DNA from 2 places in the Halomonas sp. DP5N14-9 genome. Region 1 is predicted to be linked to the other one. Evidence: predicted binding sites of a transcription regulator. Region 1 holds the regulator's gene; the other holds the start of a gene.
What was found. Region 1 encodes PhoB, which activates phosphate uptake and scavenging genes when phosphate is short. Its sites were predicted from a motif close to TGTCATANNNNTGTCANA; they were not measured.

Region 1 (7,347 bases):
TCAACGACACGTCCTGGCCGGAAGACACGCTACCGGTGATTTCGTCGAGGATGACGTTCAACACCTGGCTGGCCTTGTCCTTGGATAGATCGGCACGCTCGGCAATCGCCGCGGCGAGTTCTGGCTTGCGCATACAGCCCTCCTGGTTTGGCTTGATACTCCGGTGCCGTGACACCGGCATCATTGTTATGGAAACACTGTCCGAGTGTCCACACGGGCAGTCCCCGGCCCTGCGCCGTGACAACAGGATCGTTGACCACGACGATGAACATCACGGTGCGCTCAGCGCTTCCTGACTGTCTTTCGACTAGCGAGAGCCACCGCCGACGGGACCTTGCCTCTTCCATCGGTACGAAATCGGCGATACGACACCGGCCAGCCACACGTCGTGGCGGTCGTCCCCGATAGAATTGCCCTGCCTCGGTGGCACCTTCAACGACGGCTGTATCGCGTACAACCCGCGCCGTTGACGAACCTAGCCTAGCAACGGCGGTGCCGCCCGCGCCAGTTCGACTTTCCGACGAACGCATTTTCCCGTCAACGCAAAGCCCTGCAGACGCCCTTCGTCATCCTCGGCCAGGGCGCTGATATCCTCGCCGTCGGCCTCGATTCGCCAATGCACCTTGTCGGTCATCGGCGGCAGCGCCACCACCGGCAGCAGCGGCGTCTTGACCAGCACCGGCCAGGGCCCGTAACGCACCTGGGTGGGACGACCACACAGGGTCGCAGCCAGCGCCTTGGCCGAAGCCTGCAGCGGCTGCACGTACATGGCATTGACACCGTCCACCGAGGCCACATCACCCAGCGCATGAACACGAGGATCGGAGCTTTTAAGGTAGCGATCGACAGCGATGGCATCATTATCTGTCGCGATACCGGCCTCTCGCGCCAGCCGAGAGCGCGGCTTCAGACCGGTGGCCACCAGCACCATATCCGCCTCCAGCTCATGGCCGTCGTCGAGGTGCACACCGATGTCACCACCGGCACCTTCGAGCCTGCTCACCAGACGGCCATGGATGACGTCGATGCCGGCCTCGATGAAGGCCTGGCTCAGGGTCTGACCCAGTCGCCGGGGCAGCAATCTGGGCAGCAACGAGGGTTCAGGGCCGACCAGGCAGACGCGATGACCACCGGCGTGCAGATCGTTGGCAAATTCACAGCCGACCAGTCCGAGGCCGACGATGGCCACCCGAGCCGGGCGCCCCAGCGCCTCGAGGCCTGCCGAAAAACGCCGATAGTCGTCGAGATCATTGATCGAGAACACCCGTCCGGCCAGGGCATCGGGAATCTCGAAGGGCGCCACGGGGCTGGCACCGGTGGCCATCACCAGATCCGACCAGGGCAGGCGTTCCTGGCCCAGGCTCAGGGTGCGCGACGCCAGATCGATGACATCGACCCTGGTGTGGGGACGTACCACCGCGCCCAGTTGATCGGCCAGTTCCAGCGCCGAGCGCGCGGCCAGCCGGTCCGCCGCCAGGCCCTTGGCGAAGCCGGTGGACAGCAGCGGTTTGGAATAGTCATCGCCTGAGTCGGCGCTGATCAGGGTGATCGGTCGGTGGGCGTCCAGCGCCCGCACCTGGCGTGCCAGGCCTATGCCCGCCATGCCGGTACCGATGATGGTCAAGGGTCCTTGCATCGCTTCCTTCGACTCTGCCGACGACCGCCGGGCGGTCGCTGTTGAAGCTGGGCCGGCCCGCACGGGGCCACACCAGCGGGTGAGTGCTGGGCCACATGGTACACTATGCGCCGACCGACCGGAGCACCGCCCTCCGGTGACGACAGCCCTGCCGAGGCCGCATGACACAGCTTCCTTCCACATTCCGCTCCCTGGGGGAGCGCTCGGGGTCCGAACCGGGTAATCCCGCGCCAGCCACAGCCGCTTCGCCGAATGCCGACGCGGCCGATATCGTCGACCCCGGCTGGGTGTCGCTGGCCTCCGGTGGCATCGCGGTGCCCGCTGACTGGCACGCCTGGCTGGCCTCGCGGGACTCCCTGACAGAACGCCTGATCGAGGCGGCAGGCGCCGGGCACTTTCGCGTACGCCTGCTGGCGGAGGCCAAGGGCCTGCCGTGGCCGGACGAGGCCCACGTGCTGGGTCTGGCCAGCGACGAGCAGGCCTGGCTGCGCGAGGTCGCCCTGTGCGTGGACGAGGAGCCCTGGGTGGTGGCGCGCAGCGTGGCACCGATCGTCGAGCGTCACGACGCTCCCTTCGAAGGCCTCGGCGAGACCTCTCTCGGCAGCTGGCTGTTTCGCCAGCCCGATCTCGAGCGCAGCGCCATTCAGATCGGCCGTAACTCGAGGCCGATCCACGGCTATACCGGGCTGTGGCAACGCCGCTCGGTATTTCGTCACAGCGGCTGGGTGCTGCTGGTGCAGGAGAGCTTTATGCCGGCCATGGGCCGGGCGTTGTCGCTAGCCGCCTCGGCCACCGGCTGACTCCCTGTTGTCGCCCTCTTCGGACACCGAGGCGCCAACCATGGCGTGGGCTGACGGTAGCCCGCCGAAGCCCTGTACGAATGATGATGGCCTACTGGTCTTGTCGTGCCGGTCGAGCCTGGCTGGGCTCGCCTTGCTGGTCATGGCCGTCGGCTCGCGCTAGGCTGCGCCAAGGCTTCTCGGCGATGTTTCTCCGAGAAGCGACTTTTGCCCGGCTTACGCCTCATTTTCGCCTGACCTGCGCCAGAGCATGAGAGAGACCGATGGATCGTTCGCTGCTGCGTCCCCCTGGATACCTGAACCGAATTCCCGACTTTCTGGCGCTGATGCGTCTGGACCGCCCCATCGGTACCTGGCTGTTGATGTGGCCGACCCTGTGGGCGCTGTGGGTGGCCTCCGAGGGCATTCCGGGCCGTGACACCCTGCTGATCTTCGTCGCCGGCGTCTACCTGATGCGAGCGGCGGGCTGCGTGGTCAACGACTACGCCGATCGCCACTTCGATGGCCACGTCAAACGCACCAAGAACCGACCGCTGGCTACCGGCCGCATCAGTGAGCGGGAGGCCAAGGTGCTGTTCGTGTGTCTGCTGGGATCGGCCTTCGCGCTGGTCTGGCTAACCAACGGCTTTACCGTGTGGCTGTCGTTGATCGGAGCGGTGCTGGCCGCCAGCTATCCCTTCATGAAGCGCTACACCCACTTCCCCCAGGTGGTGCTGGGCGCGGCCTTCTCCTGGGCCATTCCGATGGCCTTCGGCGCGGTGCTCGGCGAAGTCCCGATGGTCGCCTGGCTGCTGTTTACCGCCAACGTGCTGTGGACGGTGGCCTACGACACCGAATACGCCATGGTGGACCGCGACGACGACCTCAAGATCGGCATCAAGTCCACCGCGGTGCTGTTCGGCCGCTGGGACACCCGCATCATTGCGCTATTGCAGCTGGCTACCCTGGGGCTGCTGGCCTGGGCCGGCAGCCTGCTGGCGCTGGGCGGCTTCTTCTGGCTCGGCTGGCTGGCCATGGGCGCGACCTTTGTCCACCAGCAGCGGCTGATCAAGAGCCGTGACCGCGACCGTTGCTTCCAGGCCTTTCTCAACAACCACTGGTCGGGCCTATTGCTGTTCGCCGGACTCGGACTGAGCCTCTATCCCTCCCTCGGGTGAGGGAAATGCCCGTCTCGGTCGCTCGACAATGGATACAATGTCATCTAATTGTCACATTGACGTGGTGTCATTTGTCACCGTCGAGTGTAAGACCCTGACCAAGAGGCTCCCGGGATGACCGCCAAGACCGTACTGATCGTCGATGACGAAGCCCCGATCCGCGAAATGATCGCGGTGGCGCTGGAAATGGCCGACTACCGGGTGCTCGAGGCGGACAATGCTCAGGCCGCCCACGCCATCATCGTCGATGACCAGCCCGACCTGCTGTTGCTGGACTGGATGATGCCGGGCACCAGCGGCATCGAACTGGCCCGCCGGCTCAAGCGCGAGGAAACCACCGCAGAGCTGCCGATCATCCTGCTCACCGCCAAGGGTGAGGAGGACAACAAGATCCAGGGCCTCGAAGCCGGCGCCGACGACTACATCACCAAGCCATTCTCGCCGCGAGAACTGGTAGCCAGACTCAAGGCAGTGCTGCGACGCGCCACTCCGCGGGGCGTCGAGGACCCGGTGGAGGTGGAAGGCCTCAAGCTCGACCCGGTCAGCCATCGCGTCAGCGTCGACGGCAAGTCACTGGACATGGGCCCCACCGAATATCGCCTGCTGCAGTTCTTCATGACCCACCAGGAGCGCGCCTACACCCGTGGCCAGTTGCTCGATCAGGTCTGGGGTGGCAACGTCTACGTGGAAGAACGTACCGTCGACGTGCATATCCGCCGCCTGCGCAAGGCCCTGGGGGAACCCCATCAGCAACTGATCCAGACCGTACGCGGTACCGGTTATCGCTTTTCGGCCAAGGTCTGAGCGAGCCATCGACGCAACGCAGCACCAGGAGGGATGAGGTGAACGGAGCCGAGAACTGACGTGGGTCGTCTGTGGAGACGAGAAGTCTGGCGCCTGGCCGTGCTGGTGGGTCTCGGCGCCTTGCTGGGCTGGCCCTTCTCGCTGTCCAGCGTAGGCATCGGCCTGGGCCTGGCGCTTGGGCTCAGCTATCACCTGCGCAACCTGCACGCGATGCACGACTGGCTGACCCACCGCCCCCAGCAGGAACCTCCCACCGCCAGTGGCCTGTGGGGCGAGCTGTTCGATCGCCTCTATCGCTACCAGAAAGGCCAGCGGATCACCCAGCGCCGCCTGCGCTCGACCCTGCAGCGTATCCAGGAATCGTCCGAGGCGATGCGCGACAGCGTGGTGATGCTCGATCGCCACGGCGACCTGGAGTGGTGGAACAGCTCTGCCGAGCGCATGCTCGGCCTGAAGCCGGCGCTGGACCGCGGCCAGCACATCACCAACCTGCTGCGCGACCCGCGCTTCGTCGGCTACTTCAATGCCCGTGACTACCGCGAACCGCTGAGCCTGCCCTCCCCCATCGACGAGAACATGATCCTGCAGTTCCAGATCACCCTGTACGGTGACGATGAACGCCTGGTCATGGCCCGCGATATCACCCGTCTGCATCGCCTGGAACAGATGCGCCGCGACTTCGTCGCCAACGTCTCCCACGAGCTGCGCACGCCGTTGACCGTGCTGACCGGCTACCTGGAGACCTACAGCGACATGGCCGGCATGCTGCCGGAACGCCTGGGCAAGGGGGTCGCCCAGATGCAGAGCCAGACGCGCCGCATGCAGAATCTGGTCAACGACCTGCTGCTGCTGTCACGACTCGAGAACGACCAGGGCGGCAGCGACCACGTTCGCCTCGACCCCACCACCCTGCTGCAGGCGGTCAAGCGCGACGCCGAGGCATTGTCAGGCGGCCGCCAGCAGATCGAGGTCGTCGTCGAAGAATCGCGCAGTCTCACCGGCAGCGAGAAGGAGATGCACAGCGCGGTCTCCAACCTGGCCTTCAATGCGGTGCGCTACGCCGGTGACGGCGCCCATATCACGCTACGCTGGCGTGCCTACGGCGAAGGCGCCTGCCTCGAGGTGGAAGACGACGGCGAAGGCATCGATCCGAGGCACCTGCCACGCCTTACCGAACGCTTCTACCGGGTCGACAAGGGCCGCAGCACCGCCACCGGTGGTACCGGCCTGGGGCTTGCCATCGTCAAGCATGTGCTGCTGCGCCACGAGGCACGCCTGGATATCGACTCCCGACTCGGCGAGGGCGCAACCTTCCGCTGCATCTTTCCCTCGAGCCGGCTGGCAGCGGCCGACCCGGTGGCGCTCGGCCGCGCCGGCGCTGTGCACTAGGGCTTGTCTGAAAAGTGCCTGCGCTCGGTAATACGGCGTTAAAAATCGGATCAAAATGCTCATTTACACCCCGTAAACTGCGCTTTCTCACCGATTTTTGCCTTGTCTAACCTTCGCTCGTCGACTTTTCGGACAGCGCCTAGGCCCCGCCAGAACGAACAGGGCGTGCTCCCATCAGCTCCTGGGCCCCAGCAGGATGACCGCGGCACCCGCCAGACACAGCACTCCCCCGATCAGGTCCCAGCGATCCGGCAGGCGCTGCTCGACCCACCACAGCCAGCCCAGCGACGCCACGATGTAGACGCCCCCGTAAGCGGCAAAGGCACGCCCGGCGTAGTCGGCATCGGTCTGACTGAGCAGCCAGGCGAAGGCCATCAGACTCGCCATCGCGGGCAGCAGCCACCATGCCGAGGCGTCATCTCGCCACCAGCGCCACACCGCAAAGCAGCCGGCGATCTCGGCCAGCGCCGCCGCGATATAGAGCAAAAGACTTGGCAACAGCGCCGTCATGGCCACTCCCTGCTATCCCCTTTTGACGCCGTACGGCCATCGACAGCGCCGACAGCGGTGCTCAAACTGCTGCTCAACGCCTTACCACCGGCAACTGCCGATAGTGCTGATCCCACATCAGCACCGCGCCGGCCACGGCCCCGGGGATCAGAAACAGGTTGGCCAGCGGGATCCAGGTGATCAAGGTCACCAGGCCACCGAAGCTGAGACTCGGCCACCAGTGCGCCGACAGGCGCTTGCGCATATCGGCGAAGCTGACCTTGTTGTTATCCATCGGGTAGTCGAGGTAGGTGATCGCCATGACCCAGGCGCTGAAGGCCGCCCACAACAGCGGCGCGATCAGGTTGACCACCGGAATCCAGCTCAGGATAAACAGCCCGATCATGCGCGGCAGGATATAGGCCAGCTTCAACAGCTCCCTGCCCAGGGCGTCGAGACCGGTCTTGAGCCAGCCACGATCATCGATGGGCTCGCGGCCGGTCAGCTCGACCTCGGCCCGGGCCGCCAGGAAGCCGTAGAAGGGGGCGGCGATCAGGTGGGTGACCAGGGTAAAGCTGAAGAACACGATCAGCACGAGGCTGACCACGAACAACGGCCAGATCAGCCAGTCGAGCCATTCCAGCCAGCTCGGCACCATGGCCATCCAGCTATCGAGCCAGCCACCGAACTCACCGAGCACGTAGCTGAGCATGCCGGCGTAGACCAGCAGGTTGACCAGAATGGGAAGAAACACATAACGACGCAGGCCCTGGCTATAGACCAGGCGGGTTCCGCGGCGGACCGCCTCGAGGGCATTCAGCATGACATCGATCCTTGGCAGTGGCTGAAGATGAAGGTGCCCCAACGACATCGGGCCATCGTCTCGACGATGGCCCGATGCTCAGAGTGCAGGCAACGACCCTGACGGGGCCGGCCTATTGACGCCGCTCAGGGCGTCGAGGTCAAGACGTGCTGCTGTCGTCGAGCAGTTCCTGGTTGAGGTCGTCAGGGGCGATGTGACGGATATCCAGGCCCTTGACCAGATAGATGACGTACTCGGCCAGGTTGTTGG
Region 2 (7,347 bases), on a different contig from region 1:
AGGCCCTCGAGACCCTGGTCCAGGACACCGAGCCCGACGTCCGTCTCGCCGCGGCGAGACGCCTGGACGACCCACAGCGACTGCTGGAGCTGCGCGTTGAGGGTAAAGGATCACGCGAGCTGGATCGTCAGCTCATCGCGCTGCTGATCGGTCGCCAGGGCGGCATCGAACTTGGCCGCCGCCAGCAGATCGTCGAGTCCCTGGACGACGCGGCGATGCTCGAGGAGATCGCCCTCCAGGGCGATAACCAGCAGCTGCGACTCGCCGCCCTGGCCAGGCTCGATGACGAGGCCGCCCTGATTCGCCAGGCCTGCGACAACGGCATCGCCGCCGTACGTCACGCCGCCGCCGAGCGGGTCACCTCCGAGGAAGGTCTCAAGCAGCTGGCCCAGGCGGCCCGCCGGGATCGCCACGTGGTGCGCGACGCCAAGGAACGCCTGGGTCGACTGCGCGCCGACGCCGACGCCGTGGAACAGGCTCGGGAACGACGCGAGCAACTGCTGGCCAGTCTCGAGCAGCACGCCCGCGCCACCTGGGAGCCTCTCTACGCTGGGCGCTTCCGCCATCTGGAGCGCGAGTGGTCTCGACTGGCGGATCTGCCCGACGCCGGGCAGGAGCAGCGCTACCAGGAGGCCAGCCTGCGCTGTCGCAAGGTGATTCACGATCACGAGGCCCAGGAACACGCCCTGCGTGCCGACCGACAGCGCCGCGAGCAGGCCGATCAGGACCGAGAGGCACTGGTCATGGCGCTGGAAGAAAGCCTGGCCGCGCTCTACCAGGGCGAATATGTCGGTGAACAGGACCTGGCCAGCCTGCGAGCTCAGAAGCAGTTGATGGCCAACCGCTGGCAGGCATTGTCCGAGATCCACCTCGCCGACGACGGCCTGCGCCAGCGCTACGACAAGGCCTTGAAGAACTACGACGCCATCAACCAGGCCCACCAGCGCCTGGTCGAGCGCGCCCTGCCGCTGGAGGAAGCCATCAGGGCCGGCGACGAGGCTGCGCTGAAGCAGCTGGTGAGCGACTGCAAGTGGCCCGAAGGTCTGCCGCCAGACCCGAGGCTCGAACGTGCCCGACACCATCTTCGCCTGGAGAAGGATCTTTCCGGAGACGAACCGTCGGAGTCCCAGCTCACACGCTTCGATGAGGAACTGGATCGTCTCGAGGCGCTGCTCGACGAGGGTACCTTCAAGGGAGCAAGCCGCCTGCACCAGCGGCTTCGCCACCTCGCCGATCAGCTGCCGTCCTCGGCCGGTGCCCAGCAGTCTCGACTCAAGCGCCTCGGCGCACGACTCGCCGAACTGCGTGACTGGCGCGGCTTCGTCGCCGGTCCCAAGCGCGAGCAACTGTGCCAGGCCATCGAGGCCCTGGAGCAGGACGCCACCCTCACCGACCGTGACCGTGACCGCCGCCATCGCCAGCTGGTCAAGGAGTGGAAGGCACTGGGCGACGCCGCGGCCAACCGCGAGCAGTCCGAGCGCTTTCGGGCAACCTCCGAACGTATTCGCGAGTCGCTCAAGGCCTGGCGTGAACAACAACAGCGCCTGCGCGAGGCCAACCTGGCAGAACGCGAAGCGCTGTGCGAGCAGATCGAGGCCCTTCTGGAGCAGCCCGCCGCCCAGGCCGACCCCGACGCGCTGCGCGAGATCCGCGACCAGGCCAGGGAACAGTGGCGCCGCACCGCCCCTGTCCCGCGCGATCACGCTGAGGCCATCGGACGACGCTTCGGCCGCATCCGGCATCAGTTGCAGGCGCTGATCGATCGCCGCGCCAACGAGATCGCCGACGCCAAGCGTGAGGTGATCGACCAGGCCCGAGCGCTGGTCGATGCACGACTGCCGGCACGCCAGCGAGCCGACCAGGCCAAGGCACTGCAACAGCGCTGGCGCGAACTGGGGCGCGCGCCCAAGGGCGAGGAGCAGACCCTGTGGCGAGAATTCCGCCAACTATGCGACCAGATCTTCGCCCAGCGTGACGCCGAGCGCGATGATCGTGCCCAGCGTGCTCGCGAGCGGCTGGAACAGATGCAGGCCCTGATCGACCGCATCGATGCCTGGCAACCCGCGGCAAGCAGCGAGGCCGACTGGCTGGACAAGGCGGTGGATGAGGCCAGCGCGCTGGAACCGCTGCCATCGGGCCGGCGCACCGAAGGCATGCGCAAGCGCTGGACCGGCATCGTACGGGCTCGGCGCGAGCGCCTGGAACGGCTCTCCGTGGCAGAGGTCGTCGGTCGTTGGCGCGAGGTCAAACCCCTGATTCTCGAGCACCTTGAGGCCGACGATGACTGCCTCGCCGGTCGCCTCTGCAGTGATGTGGAGATTCCCGCCGCGCTATCGTTGCCGCCGGCGCTGAAACAGGCCCACGCACAGCGCAACGCCGCACGACGCGATCCTGCTCCAGCGGAGGAAGTCGCCGAGCGTCTGGCACGACTGCGGGTACACCTGGCGCTCCTGGCGGGCCATCCGATCGGCCACCAGGACGAGCCACTGCGCCTGGCGATCCAGGTCGACCGCCTCAACGACAGCCTTGGCCAGGCGCCGAGCCGGGAAGACGAGCTGATCTCGGTACTGTGTGGGCTGCTGGCCACCGGTCCAGTGTCGCGCCAGCAGTGGGAGCGCGAGGTACAGGAGCTCGACGCCCTGCTGGATGGGCTGAGTCAACTGCCACCACCCTGAGCGATGCACGGCTTGCCGTGCCTCCCCCCCTCTTTCAACCCCTGAAAACCACGATGCGAGGCCTTTTGGCCTCGCATCGTGGTTTCTGGCGAAATGTACATCGCCGAGCCTCGTGAGCCCGGCGCGACGTCTGTCAGCCCATGAACTGACCGCCATTGATGTCGATATTGGCACCGGTGATAAAACCGTTGTCCTTGCTGGCCAGGAAATTGACCAGGCGGCCGATCTCTTCCGGCGTGCCGTACCGCTTCATCGGGATGGTCTCGCGAATGGCCTCGCGCACCTTCTCCGGAATCTTCATGATCATGTCGGTGGCGATATAGCCAGGCGAGATGGTGTTGACGGTGATGCCCTTGGTCGCAGTTTCCTGCGCCAGCGCCATGGTCAGACCGTGCATGCCGGCCTTGGCGGCGGAATAGTTCACCTGGCCGAACTGCCCCTTGCGGCCGTTGATGGACGAAATGTTGATGATCCGTCCGTAGCCCTGCTCCAGCATGCTCTCGATCACGCTGCGGCAGGTATTGAAGACGCTGTTGAGGTTGGTGTCGATGACCACGTTCCACTGGTCCGCCGACATCTTCTTCAAGGTGCCATCCTTGGTGATACCAGCACAGTTGACCAGCACTGCGATCGGCCCATGCTGGTCCTCGATCGCCTTGACGCCATTCTGGCAGGCCTCGAAATCGGTCAGATCGATGCCGGTGATGTCGATATTGTCATAGCCATCCGACTTCTGGGTCTCCAGCCAGGTCTTGGCCTTGTCAGGATTGTTGTAACCGGCCACTACCTGATAGCCGGCATCCGCCAGTTCGCGACAGATTGAGCTTCCGATACCACCAGTACCACCGGTGACCCACGCGACGGGCTTTTGCTGAGTCATAGACGACCTCCCTGATTGTCCTTCACGCCGCCGCTTGGCGACGGCACTTGTTGTTGCAAGCATGTATAGCAGTGGATGCTCTGGTGCTGCGCATTCGCGCAACCAGGAACCTCGGGCCCAGAGCGATCGCGGGTGGCCTCCTGCCACTGCGACGCCCAGCCCCACCTGCCTACCTCGGCAGGCCTTCGTCGTGGTACTGCGTCGAATCAACGTCCACAACGACTATCCACCAGGCTAGCGTCTAGCACTGACATTTGCATGACAGCCCCTCCAGTATGGACCACAGCGCCCGAACGGCACGACCCATCACACCCGAAATCGCACAGGGTTGACGCAGCCAGAATTATCCGTATACTACGTCCTCGTTGATGCGGGGTGGAGCAGTCTGGTAGCTCGTCGGGCTCATAACCCGAAGGTCATCGGTTCAAATCCGGTCCCCGCTACCAAATACGAAAACGAGGCAGTCCTTCGGGACTGCCTCGTTTTTTTGTTGGCTGTCCGGTGGTGGCCGAGGCCAGCGCTTCGCCACTAGACGCCATTGCGGCATCCCTGTATTGCGAAGCCCGCCCCCTGATTAAATCTTAATTTTTCTGTGCCAATTCGATATTTTTTGGCGCTTCCGTGTCCCCGGATTAGCCATCCCCCCCTCCTTCTTTCGTCGAAGAGCTGACCTCGATCAACCCGAGTCGGTCAAGAATCGACCGTCGCCGCAGCCCTTTACCGCGTCTTGGGCACACCGCTGGCCAGTCATCGATTCCAGGCATGCTCCGGCGTATCGGCAGGCGCCTTGAAGTCGGTGGCCGTCGCCCGCATCTTTAGGGCAATTCACTTTTGACAAGGTTGTGTCCCATGCCCATCGTCGACCCTCGTACAGGCGAACCTCTGAGCAGCGATCCGAGCAGCGAACCCGCCCAGGGTGCCGCCGCGGCGTCCCAGGGGCCGGCCGACAGCGACCTGATCTTCGACGTCGACCGCAGCAACATTAAGCAGGTGCTGGAGCTGTCCATGCGCATCCCGGTGCTGCTGGACTGCTGGGCCCCCTGGTGCGAGCCCTGCAAGAACCTGATGCCGGTGCTGGAAAAGCTGACCCGCGAATACGCCGGCACCTTCCTGCTGGCCAAGCTCAACATCGACGACAACCAGGACATCGCCGGCCAGCTCGGCGTACGCTCGGTACCCGACGTCAAGTTGATCAGTCAGGGCGGTCTGGTGGACCACTTCCAGGGCGCCTTGCCGGAAAAGGAAATTCGCGAGTGGCTGGGCCGCTACTTCCCGGCCCCGGAAGATGCTCCGGCAAGCCCCGAAGAACAGGCCGAGCAGGCCCTGGCGGCGGGCGACACCGCCACCGCGCTGGAGATCCTGCAGCAGCTGACGCAGCAGTACCCCGACCACCTGGCCTACCAGATCCAGATGGCCCGAGTGCTGGTGGCGGAAGGTCGCAATGACGAAGCGCGCACCCTGCTTGACGCGCTACCTCCGGAAGACCGCGACGGTCCCGAGGCCCGCGGCGTTCGTGCCAGCATCGAGTTCGGCGAAGAAGCGCCCGACGCCGAGACCCTGGCCGCCCTGGAGGGGCGTGACGACAGCGAGGCCAACTATCTGAGGGCGCTGCGCCAGGTGGCCGACGGTGACTATGAACCCGGCCTGGAAGGCTTGCTGGCAGTGATGAAGCGCGACCGTGCCTACGGTGACGACCTGGCGCGCAAGACCCTGCTGCGGGTGTTCGACGCACTCGGCGCCGATCATCCGCTGACGGTGAGCTACCGCCGCAAGCTGTTCGCCCTGCTCTACTGAGGGGATCGAGACGTCGAGCGCCTTGCCGCTCATCGCCTAAAAAAGATGAAAACGGGGCCCCTTCGAGGGCCCCGTTTTCGTTGTTGAGGTTATTACGCCAGCGCCACTCAGCCGCCCAGCACCTGGTCCAGGCGCGCCAGCGCCTCGTCAAGCTGGGTGGCCGTGGTGCCGAAATTGAGCCGCGCAAAGCCCGGCCAGCCGAAGTCGGCGCCATCCGACAGCGCGACCCCGGCTCGCTCGAGCAATGCCTTGGCCGGCGACTCCTCGCCACCCAGGGTCGACTGGCGCAGATCGAGCCAGGCCAGATAGGTCGATTCGGGGGCGCTGAAGCCCACGCCGGGCCAGCCAGCGACGCGCTCGACCAGCGTCTGGCGGTGGCCACGCAGTACCGTCAACAACTCCTGGCGCCAGGGCTCGCCGTGGCGATAGGCGGCCTCAGCCGCCACCAGCCCGAGCACATTGGCGTCCGGCATCAATCCCTTGGCGGTATCACGAAAGCGCTTTCTCAGGCCGGCGTCGGGGCAAATCGCGCAGGCGGCAGTCAGCCCAGCCAGATTGAAGGTCTTGGAGGGCGCCCACAGGGTGATGATGCGATCGGCCAGCGCCGGGAAGGCGGCGGCCAGGGGCTGGTGGCGCGCTCCTTCGTCGAGCAGCAGGTCGCAGTGCAGCTCGTCTGAAACCACGATCAACTGATGACGCTCGACCAGTTCGGCGAGTCCTTCGAGCTCGTCGCGGCGCCAGGCTCGTCCGGTGGGGTTGTGGGGCTGGCACCACAACAGCAGCCGGGTCCGCTCGGTGATCGCCGCCTCCAGCGCCTCGAGGTCCAGCGTCCAGGGCTCGCCCGGCGCCTGGGGCGGGCGCATGGCTGCCTGCTGGGGCAGGCGCCCGGTGCGCCTGGCCACCTGCAAGAACGGCGGATAGATAGGCGTCACCGTCAGCACCCCATCGCCAGGCTCGGTAAAGGCCAGGCTCGCCAGGTGCAACGCCGGTACCACCCCCGGCAGCCAGTGCTGCCAGCGGGCCTCGATGTCCCAGCCATAGTGGGTGGCACTCCAGTCGATCAGCGTCTGTTCCAGACTTTCCGCCACCAGACCGTAGCCAAAGACGCCGTGATCGATGCGCGCCGACAGCGCCTCGACCACCGCCTCGGGCGAGCGGAAGTCCATGTCCGCGACCCACAGCGGAAGGACGTCATCACCGTGGCGGTGCCACTTCTGTGACGGCCAATGTGGCGAACGATCATCACCGCGGGGCTGTCGTCGATCGATCGGCGTGGCAAAATCGGGTTTCATGGTCATCTCCCTGACGATGGCTGGTCGGTTGCCAGGATACCCTGGCCAAGCACTTGAAGGACGCTTCCCCCATGACAAGCACCATGCCGCATCACGGATTCTTCGCCAAGGTATGCCGAGGAATGCCTGCCCTGATCGGCCAGTGGCTGGCGCTTGGACGCGGCGACCCCGATCGCCTGGCGCTGATCCTGGCAGAAACCGCCCGGGTCGCCGGCCTCGGCGACCCGGGAGAGACCCCGGACGGCGCCACACTGGAGTGCTGGGCCGCCGCCGACAACGACGAGATCCCACCCCACTGGGCGGTGCGTACCGCGCTGTTCCTGCTGGTCCAGATGCCTGCGCGGCCGACACCCGGCGATGAGCCCGAGGCCTGCGCCTGGGCCTACTGCTGGCTGCGCAATCGCGCCTTCGACAGCCGCGACGCCGCCGTCGACGCCCTGCCGGAACACCTTCGCCAACCGCTGGCTGCCGCGGTGACCGCCGCCTGGGTTGATCGCCAGGGGCTCAGGCTGGTCTAGGCACCGCACTAACGACGCCGCCGGGTCGGCCGCTTCGGCCGAAAGCCGTCGGGCTTGGTCGACAGCCATTCGACGAAGGAACGAATCTCCGGATGTGCCAGCAGCGCCTCGCGGCTGCGATAATGGTCGGCCAGCTCACGCTCGCTCAGCAGCGCGTGAAGATGGCGGTGGCAGCCGTGGCACACCCA

Region 2: phbB (acetoacetyl-CoA reductase) is a predicted target of PhoB. The motif match lies at 3,802-3,819, and genes of this name have one in related genera.

Annotation. Positions count from the first base shown of each region.
Region 1 is NZ_JAHVHR010000001.1:72,717-80,063, forward strand. It holds gene KUW00_RS00365 (HU family DNA-binding protein) at 1-133, opposite strand, end outside; gene KUW00_RS00370 (FAD-dependent oxidoreductase) at 476-1,636, opposite strand; gene KUW00_RS00375 (chorismate--pyruvate lyase family protein) at 1,798-2,436, shown strand; gene ubiA (4-hydroxybenzoate octaprenyltransferase) at 2,700-3,593, shown strand; gene phoB (phosphate regulon transcriptional regulator PhoB) at 3,708-4,397, shown strand; gene phoR (phosphate regulon sensor histidine kinase PhoR) at 4,458-5,786, shown strand; gene KUW00_RS00395 (YnfA family protein) at 5,961-6,296, opposite strand; gene cysZ (sulfate transporter CysZ) at 6,370-7,098, opposite strand; gene phoU (phosphate signaling complex protein PhoU) at 7,238-7,347, opposite strand, start outside.
Region 2 is NZ_JAHVHR010000002.1:576,571-583,917, forward strand. It holds gene KUW00_RS04190 (DUF349 domain-containing protein) at 1-2,675, shown strand, start outside; gene phbB (acetoacetyl-CoA reductase) at 2,809-3,555, opposite strand; tRNA gene KUW00_RS04200 (tRNA-Met) at 3,925-4,001, shown strand; gene KUW00_RS04205 (thioredoxin family protein) at 4,405-5,349, shown strand; gene KUW00_RS04210 (MalY/PatB family protein) at 5,457-6,641, opposite strand; gene KUW00_RS04215 (hypothetical protein) at 6,725-7,159, shown strand; gene KUW00_RS04220 (hypothetical protein) at 7,168-7,347, opposite strand, start outside.